DNA from 4 places in the Arhodomonas sp. AD133 genome. Region 3 is predicted to be linked to each of the others. Evidence: predicted binding sites of a transcription regulator. Region 3 holds the regulator's gene; each other region holds the start of a gene.

Region 1 (2,200 bases), on a different contig from region 3:
TCGGTTTCGCGGTGCTGTCGGTAACGGGGATCTTTCACTGGCGCGAGGCGGACGACGTATTCACCGCCGGCGTACGCATGATGGCGTTGATCGGGTTCATCATGATCGCCGCCTCGGGCTTCGCCTCGGTGATGCAGGCCACCGGGGAGATCGAGACCCTGGTGCGGAGCTCCGTCGAGCTGATCGGCGACAACCGCTCGCTCGCGGCCCTGATCATGCTCACGGTGGGGCTGTTCATCACGCTGGGGATCGGCTCGTCGTTCTCCACGATCCCGATCATCGCCGCCATCTACGTGCCGCTGGCACAGGCGTTCGGCTTCTCGCCGCTGGCCACGGTCTGCCTGGTCGGCACCGCCGCCGCGCTCGGCGACGCCGGCTCGCCCGCTTCGGATTCGACTCTCGGCCCGACCGCCGGCCTCGATGCGGACGACCAGCACGACCATATCTGGGATACGGTCGTGCCGACGTTCCTCCACTACAACATCCCGCTGCTCATCTTCGGCTGGATCGGCGCCATCAGCCTGTAGTCTCCGGCTCCGCTTGCACCTCGTCGCCGATCACATCACGCATCGGTACCCGCTTGCGGCCTGCTCAGGTCGCAAGCGCGACATGCCCACACGGAACCCGCCCCTGCCCGGAACCATTCGTCGGGACGTTACCGCGTCGTTCTCAAGAACGCGGACTGTCAGCCGCTCCCTACTGGTGACGGATTGATTACTACAAGAATCAGACAGAGGGGCCACACCGATGCCGCTACTGCGCAACCTCACCCTGCAAGGTCGCATCCTGCTGGTCGCGTTGCTGCCGCTGGCAGTCGTCACCATGGCGTTGATCGTCGAAGGTGCCCGCAACCTGCAGGCCCAGGGCGAGGCCGACGTGGCCGAGCTGCGCGAGTCCCTCATCGACTCGCGCAAGACCGCACTGAAGGACCTGGTGGAAACCGCTGTCACCGTCATCGAGCCGATCTACGAGAGCGCGGGGCCCGATGACGAGGCCGCCAAGCAACGCGCCGCGGAGCTGCTTCGCAGTGTCAACTACGGCAACAACAACTACATCTACGTCTATACCTACGACGGCATCAACCTCGTCACCCGCCCCAAACCCGAGCTCAAGGGCAAGAGTCTGTGGGACCTGCAAACCGAGGATGGTGACTACCTGCTACGCGAGCTCATCGCCGACGCCAAGGCCGGTGGCGACTTCTACCGCTACCGCTGGGACAACCCTGCCACCGGCAACAAGGAACCCAAACTCTCCTATAGCGTCGGCCTGGACAAGTGGAACTGGATGCTGGGCACCGGCGTATACCTTAATGACGTGGAGGCCGAGGTCGCCGCAGCCCAGCAACGGGTGACGACGAACGTGCGCCAGGCGGTATGGACCACCATCGTCTCCGGCGTGGTGGCGTTGCTTGCCATTGCTGCCATCGCCGTCGCCATGACCCGCAAGATCGTCGGCCCGATTCGCAAGACCTCCGAGGCCATGCGCGAAATCGCCGAAGGCGAAGGCGATCTTACCCAGCGCCTGCCCGTCGAACGTCACGACGAGGTGGGCGAGCTCGCCGAGCAGTTCAACGCCTTTGTCGCCAAGGTTCAGAACACCCTCGGCGACGTCCGGAACACCACCGAGCAGCTCGCCTCCGCCGCCGAGGAGCTCAACCAGGTCGCCACGCAGACGCGGGGGAATGTCGAGAACCAGAGCCGGGAGACCGATCAGATCGCCTCGGCGATCAACGAGATGACCGCCACTGTCCAGGAAATCTCGCGCAACGGCGGCGAAGTCGAGCAGGCGGCCGGCGACGCCGACGCACGCGCCCGGGAAGGCGGCACCGTGGTTCAGGAGAACCACGCGGCCATGCAAGCGCTCGCCGAGGACATCGCCTCGACCAGCACCGCGGTGAGCAAGCTCGCCGAGCGTAGCAAGGAAATCGAAACGGTGCTGGACGTGATCCACGCGGTGACCGAGCAGACCAACCTGCTTGCGCTGAACGCCGCCATCGAGGCCGCGCGTGCCGGCGAGCAGGGCCGTGGCTTCGCCGTGGTCGCCGAGGAGGTTCGGGCGCTCGCCAAACGCTCCAGCGAGTCCGCCGATCAGATCCGCAGCATCATCGAGGGCCTGGTAGCCGACACCCAGACCACCGTCGCGACCATGGACAGCTCCCGTGAACGTTCGGAGAGCAGCCTGGAGCGCTCCGGGCGCGCCA
Region 2 (2,200 bases), on a different contig from region 3:
GAGGACGTGCAGGAACGGCTGGTGGCGCTGGGCGTCGATCCGGTGGCCGCCGAGGCGCGAGTCGCCGCCCTGACGGATGCGGAGGCCGAGCAGCTCGCCGCGCGCATGGATGAGCTGCCCGCCGGCGGTGCCGATATCGTCGGCGCGGCGGTGTTCATTTTCGTCGTCCTGCTCGTCACCGACATTCTCGGGTTCACGGATGTCTTCCCGTTCGTGACCAGTACGGCGCGTTGATGCGTCTGCGCGTGCCGGGGGGCTGGCGCGCGCCCGTACTGCTCGCTATCGCGTTGCTCGCCGGCTGCACCAGCCTGCCGCGGGAGCGGGTGGCGCTGCCGGAGCGAGCGACCGCGCCGGAGCTCTCCGCCGTGCCGTTCTTCCCGGATACGGCGTACTACTGCGGCCCGGCCGCACTGGCCACTACCCTTGGTTGGAGCGGCCGTTCCACCACGCCTGAGGCTCTGGCGGAGCGGATGTACGTTCCCGGCCTCGAAGGCACCCTGCAGGCGGAGCTCCTGGCCGCTGCCCGGCGTGCCGAACGCCTCGCCTACGTGATTCCCGGGCGGCTCACGGCCGTGGCCGACGAGCTGGCGCAGGGCGAACCGGTTATCGTGCTGCAGAACCTCGCGCTGGGCTGGTGGCCACGCTGGCACTATGCGGTGGTAGTAGCGGTCGATGCCGACGCGGGAGAGATCGTGCTGCGCTCCGGGGAGCGCCGTCGTCACCGCGTGGCGGCGGAGACTTTCGCGCGTACCTGGGCGCGCGGCGGGTACTGGGCGGCCGTGACGCCGGCGCCGGGCAGGTTGCCGGCGACGGCCACGCCGCGGCCGCTGTTCCGGGCGCTCGCCGACCTCGAAGCCACCGCCTCGCCCGACGCCGCGCTCGCGTACTGGCGCGCTGCTGTCGGGCGCTGGCCCGACAGCGGTCTTCTTGCCCTCGGGTACGCCAACGCGCTCCATTTCACCGGTCACAGCGAGGCCGCGCGCACGGCGCTTGCGGCTGCCGCCGCCCGTGCCGGCGATCACCGCGCCGAGGTGCTCAACAACCTGGCAATGCTGCAGGCTGAGCTCGGCGACCTCGATCAGGCGGAGGCGACGGCGCGCTCGGCGCTCCGGGCCGCCGGCGATGAGCGCCGGCGTTACGCGCGGACGCTGGCCGAGATACGTTGCCGGCGCGCTCCCGCAAGCTGCCCGCGGTAGCGGTATTCCCCCCGACAGTGGCCCGTCGCCGGGCGGCGTTGCGCTGCGCGAGCACTCGCTCGCTTTTTCGGAAGGCGCGACGAACGGCACTTAAACTCAGCCGCCGTCCCGCCGTTAGCCTTCATAGACGCGCTCTGAACGATTGGTCGGGACGCACTGGTGAACGGAGACGGGGGAAGCTGGGACAATGGCCAATGTATCGAACCCTTCGATAGCGGCGACCCAGGCGAGCGGCGATGGGACGCAGTCGCTGACGGGATCCATCCGCTTCCGGTTCAACGTGATTACGGCGGTGCTGCTCGTCGCACTGCTCGCCGGGTTCGCCTGGTACAACCAAAAAGCGACCGAGTCGGCCCTGGAAGGGCAGCTACGCGAGCAGGTGAGCGCGGTGACCCAGCGGCTGCAAAGCAGCCTTCCCGCTACCCTGTGGAACTTCGAGACCGACCAGGCCAAGAAGCTGGCCGCGGCGGAAACCGCCTCGGACATGATCGCCGCGGTCTATGTGCGCAACGGTGAGGGTGAGCTCGTCACCGGCCAGGTGACCGGCGACGATGGCGGGCCCCAAGCGGTGGATGAGCCCCGCGATCACACCGGCGCCCTGACCGAGCAGGTGCCGCTGACCCATGACAGCGGCGATGGTGGGAAACCCGTCGGCGAGTTGGAGGTGGTCGCAGACCGGTCGACCATTCGCGAGATGCAGCAGGCGAGCCTGGTGCGCGAGTTCGCCCAGACGCTATTGCTGGTGGTGGTACTGTCGGTTGCCCTCAACCTGCTGCTCGGCCGCCTGGTACTGCGCCCGCTGCGGCGTGTCACGCTTGCCCTGGAGAACATCGCCAGCGGCGACGGGGATCTCACCAAGCGTCTGCCCGTTTCCGGGCGCGGCGAGATGAGCCATCTGGCGGAGCGGTTCAACGCGTTCGTCGACAAGATCCACGACGCCATGTGCCACGTCACCGAATCCACCCAACAGCTCGCCTCTGCCTCCGAGGAGCTCACGCGGGTGG
Region 3 (2,200 bases):
CACTGCGCTGGCGCGTGCGGGCCGTGGCGTGATGCTCTTCGACGCGGACCTGGGGCTTGCCAACGTCGATGTGCTGCTCGGGTTGTCGCCGCGGCGCAACCTCTCGCACGTGCTTGACGGCGAGGTCAGCCTCGAGGAGGTCCTGCTCGACGGTCCCGAGGGGGTGCACATCGTGCCCGCGTCGTCGGGTACCCAGCGCATGGCGGAGCTCTCCCCGGCGGAGCACGCGGGACTCATCCGCAGCTTCAGCGACCTGTCCGTGGACCTGGATTACCTGCTGGTGGATACGGCGGCGGGTATCTCCGATTCGGTGATGAGCTTCGCGCGTGCCGCCCGCGAGGTGCTCGTGGTGGTCTGCGACGAGCCCTCGTCCATTACCGATGCCTACGCGCTCATCAAGGTACTCAACCGCGACCACGGCGTGACGCGCTTTCACATGGTGGCCAACCGCGTGCCCGGGCCGCGTGAGGGCCAGGACCTCTATGGCAAGCTCGCGCGGGTCACCGACCGCTTTCTCGACGTCACCGTGGAGTACGCCGGCGCTATCCCGGAGGACGAGCGCCTGCGCGCAGCCGTGCAGCGCCAGCGACCGGTGGTGTCGCTGTATCCGGGTAGCCCGTCGGGCCGGGCGTTCCAGGCACTCGCCGATCGCGTGGAGCAGTGGCCGCTGCCGAGCCGTGCCGACGGCCAGCTCGAGTTCTTCGTCGAGCGGGTGATCCGCTATGGCAGCCGGGTAGGGGAGTTCGCGGGATGAACGGACCCTCGATGTACGAAGCCGTGCAGGGACAATGCGGTGACGATCTGCTGGTGCGCCACGCGCCGCTCGTGCGTCGAATCGCGCATCACCTCGCCAACCGCCTGCCGCCGAGCGTGCAGCTCGAGGATTTGATCCAGGCCGGCATGGTAGGGTTGCTCGAGGCCGCCCGCCAGTTCGATGCCGGGCAGGGGGCGAGCTTTCAGACCTATGCGGGCATTCGCATTCGCGGCGCCATGCTCGACGAGATACGTCGCCTCGACTGGACGCCGAGATCGGTGCACCGGCGCTCGCGCGAGGCGGGCGAGGTGATCCAGGCGCTGGAGCACGAGCTCGGACGCGAGCCGAGGGATGCGGAGGTGGCTCAGCGGCTCGGGGTGTCGCTGGACGAGTACCACGCTACGCTCACCGACGCTGCCAGCGCCCGGCTGTTCAGCATCGACCAGGAGGATCCGACGACCGGCGAGGCCCACGAGCCCCAGGGCGACGGCCCGTCGCCGCAGGATGTGCTCGCCGACCGGGGCTTCCGCGCGGATCTCGCTGCAGCCGTCGCCAAGCTGCCCGAGCGCGAGCAGCTCGTGATGCAACTCTATTACGATGAGGAGCTCAATCTGCGCGAGATCGGCGAGGTGCTCAGTGTCAGCGAATCCCGCATCAGCCAGATTCACGGCAAGATCATGCTAAAGCTTCGTGCGCACCTTGCCGATTGGATAGAGAGGTGAGAGTGCATCTCCGGCGGCCCTCCGCACCCGAGAGGCGCCGGCCGCCGGCACGGTTACCGCGAATTCGCTCAGGGGGAATAGCGTGGCATTGAACAAGAACATGAAGATCCTCGTCGTGGACGATTTCTCCACGATGCGTCGGATCATCCGGAATCTGCTCCGTGATCTCGGCTTCGAGAACATCTCCGAAGCCGACGACGGCAACACCGCGTTGCCGATGCTACAGCGCGGCGGGTTCGATTTTCTCATCACGGACTGGAACATGCCGGGCATGAGCGGCATGGACCTGCTAAAGGGTGTGCGCGCCGATCCGGATCTGGCCGACCTGCCGGTGCTCATGGTCACTGCCGAGGCCAAGCGGGAGCAGATCATCGCTGCCGCCCAGGCGGGTGTGAACGGTTACATCGTCAAGCCCTTCACTGCCGTGACGCTCAAGGAGAAGATCGAGAAGATCTTCGAGCGCATCAATGCGGGGGGCTAGCGCCATGACGACCGACGACCGCAGCCAGCAATACCTGGCGCTCGCCCGCGATCTCATCGAGCGCATCGAGGGCGGTGACGAACAGGGGATCCAGGAGACCATCGATGAGCTGACCCGATTGCGCGAAACGGAGCTCTTCCGCGAGATCGGCGTGCTCACCCGCGAGCTCCACGAGGCACTCAAGTCTTTCCGCGTGGACAGCCGTCTGTCGGACATCGCTTCCAGCGAGATTCCCGACGCCAG
Region 4 (2,200 bases), on a different contig from region 3:
GTGGCCTGCGCTGCCTGATCGGTGGTGGTAAAGCCGTCGCTGACGCCGAGGACACTGCGGTTGATCTCTTCTGCCGTCGCACTCTGCTGTTCCGCAGCACTGGCAATACGCGTGTTCATGTCGCTGATCTCGCGCACCCGCTCCTCCGTGCGGCGAATGGCTTCCTGGGCTTCTTCGGCCCCCTGCGCGACGTTCGTGGCGGAATCACGACTGTGCGCCATGACCGTGGCAGCCTGCCCGACACCGCCCTCCAGACGTTCGATCATCCCCGCGATCTCGCCGGTGGAATCGCTCACACGCTTGGACAGCGCACGCACCTCTTCGGCGACTACCGCGAAGCCGCGACCGGTATCGCCCGCACGGGCGGCCTCGATCGCGGCATTCAGCGCCAGCAGGTTGGTCTGCTCGGAAATGCCCTGGATGACATCGAGCACTTTGCGAATGGCGTCGGTATCGGCCTTGAGTCGCTCGACGACGCCCGCGGCCTCCTCCACTTCGTCAGCCAGCCGGGTCATGGCGCTGCCCGTCTTCTCGATCACCGCACGCCCGGAGCCGGCTTCATCCACCGCGGCAGAAGCGCTGCTGGCGGCGTCGACCGTGTTGCGCGAGACTTCCTGCACCGTGGCGGACATCTCGTTCATCGCCGTCGCCACCTGCTCGGTTTCGCCACGCTGACCATCCAGTGCCGTGCGTGCCTCGGACGCAGCGCGCTCGGTGGCCTGCGCCGCCTCCTGCAGCGGCACGCTGAGGTCATTCATGCGCGTCTGCATGGCGTCGAGCTGGGAACGCTGCATCGCCAGCGCGAGCTCTACCTCAGCGGTGACATCATGGCCGCCACCGTACGTGTATTCGCCCACCGAGTTGTCGAAAACACTTCGTGCCAACTCGCTGGCACGCGACAGACGCCGGGTCGCGACCCAGGCAATCCCCCAGGCGAATACCGCCACGGCAGCGACGGCGAGAAGGCCGACAGCCGCCCCCTGGGAGACGGCAACGCCGCCCGTCAGCGCCCCGACGAGCGCGCAGCCAACAGCCACGGCGGACAGACGCCCGCGCGTTCCCACTCGTGCCCACCACGGCACCACGGACGCCCCTTTTCGCATGCGCGCGTACAGGCGCTCGGCACGAACCTTCTGCGCCGGCGTGGCCTGGCTGCGAACGGACTGATAGCCCATGTGCTCGCCTTGATGGTAGACGGGCGAGACGTAGCCGTTGACCCAATAGTAGTCGCCGTTCTTGCAACGGTTCTTTATCACGCCCATCCACTGCCGGCCGGACTTCAGGGTGTCCCAGAAGTTCTGGTAGACGGCCTCGGGCATGTCGGGGTGGCGAACGATGTTGTGGGCCTTGCGACGCAGCTCGTCTTCGTCAAAGCCCGCCACCCGGCAAAACGCCTCGTTGGCGCTCTGGATCACCCCTTTGAGATCGGTGGTGCTTATCAGCCGGTCATCGGCGTGGACCGGCTCCTCGCGGTCCGTGACCGGTTTGTTGACGCGCATGCCCTGCTCCCTATCGCCCGTACGATTCCACGAGCGGCATCGAGTGCCGCCCGAGACAGTTAACGGCAACCCGGTTAGAAACTTTATGCGTCATCATTATTGATTGGAGGTCCGGCATGCTTTCGCCGGGCTCTACAAGGTCTCCGTCACACAAGCGTGGCACCGCCGTTGTGCCTGTTACAGACGTACCGGCACCACAACGGATGCAATACGACGGCGAAACATGCCGCCGACGAAGGGACCGTAGCAGGCCCCTGGTGCGATGGAATGGTGTTGGTAACCGGTCTATGAAGGCGGGTGACAGGCGACCCGGCGGGCGCCTGTCACCCGACCCAGACCTGCGTGCCGGCCATCGCGTCCACGCGAGTGCCGGGCGCGAAGATTCCGGCGGAACTCAGGCCTCGGCCTTGGCCGTACGGCGAAGGCGGATGCCGAGCTCGCGCAGTTGCGCCTCGTCCACCTCGGCCGGCGCCTCGGTGAGCAGATCCGTCGCCGTTTGAGTCTTGGGGAAGGCCATGACGTCACGAATGGAACGCGACCCGGTCATGAGCATCACGAGACGGTCCAGCCCGAAGGCGATGCCGCCGTGAGGCGGCGCACCATACTCGAGCGCATCCAGCAGAAAGCCGAACTTCTCCCGCGCCTCACTGTCGCCGATACCTAGCAGCCGGAAGACGGCCTGCTGCATGTCCGGCCGGTGA

Evidence for each region. The regulator FliA, encoded in region 3, starts transcription of late flagellar genes. The targets are predictions, from matches to a motif close to GCTAAAGTTNNNNNNNNNNCNGCCGATA.
Region 1: ACPEES_RS06260 (methyl-accepting chemotaxis protein) is a predicted target of FliA. The motif match lies at 668-695, and genes of this name have one in related genera.
Region 2: ACPEES_RS05410 (methyl-accepting chemotaxis protein) is a predicted target of FliA. The motif match lies at 1,286-1,313, and genes of this name have one in related genera.
Region 4: ACPEES_RS11775 (methyl-accepting chemotaxis protein) is a predicted target of FliA. The motif match lies at 1,560-1,587, and genes of this name have one in related genera.

Annotation. Positions count from the first base shown of each region.
Region 1 is NZ_JBNAZM010000007.1:57,900-60,099, reverse strand. Features, by position in the region: gene ACPEES_RS06265 (Na+/H+ antiporter family protein) at 1-527, shown strand, start outside; gene ACPEES_RS06260 (methyl-accepting chemotaxis protein) at 748-2,200, shown strand, end outside.
Region 2 is NZ_JBNAZM010000006.1:34,563-36,762, forward strand. Features, by position in the region: gene ACPEES_RS05400 (PA2779 family protein) at 1-234, shown strand, start outside; gene ACPEES_RS05405 (PA2778 family cysteine peptidase) at 234-1,196, shown strand; gene ACPEES_RS05410 (methyl-accepting chemotaxis protein) at 1,384-2,200, shown strand, end outside.
Region 3 is NZ_JBNAZM010000027.1:56,353-58,552, forward strand. Features, by position in the region: gene ACPEES_RS14770 (MinD/ParA family protein) at 1-754, shown strand, start outside; gene ACPEES_RS14775 (RNA polymerase sigma factor FliA) at 751-1,476, shown strand; gene cheY (chemotaxis response regulator CheY) at 1,577-1,957, shown strand; gene ACPEES_RS14785 (protein phosphatase CheZ) at 1,962-2,200, shown strand, end outside.
Region 4 is NZ_JBNAZM010000017.1:68,435-70,634, forward strand. Features, by position in the region: gene ACPEES_RS11775 (methyl-accepting chemotaxis protein) at 1-1,499, opposite strand, end outside; gene aspS (aspartate--tRNA ligase) at 1,894-2,200, opposite strand, start outside.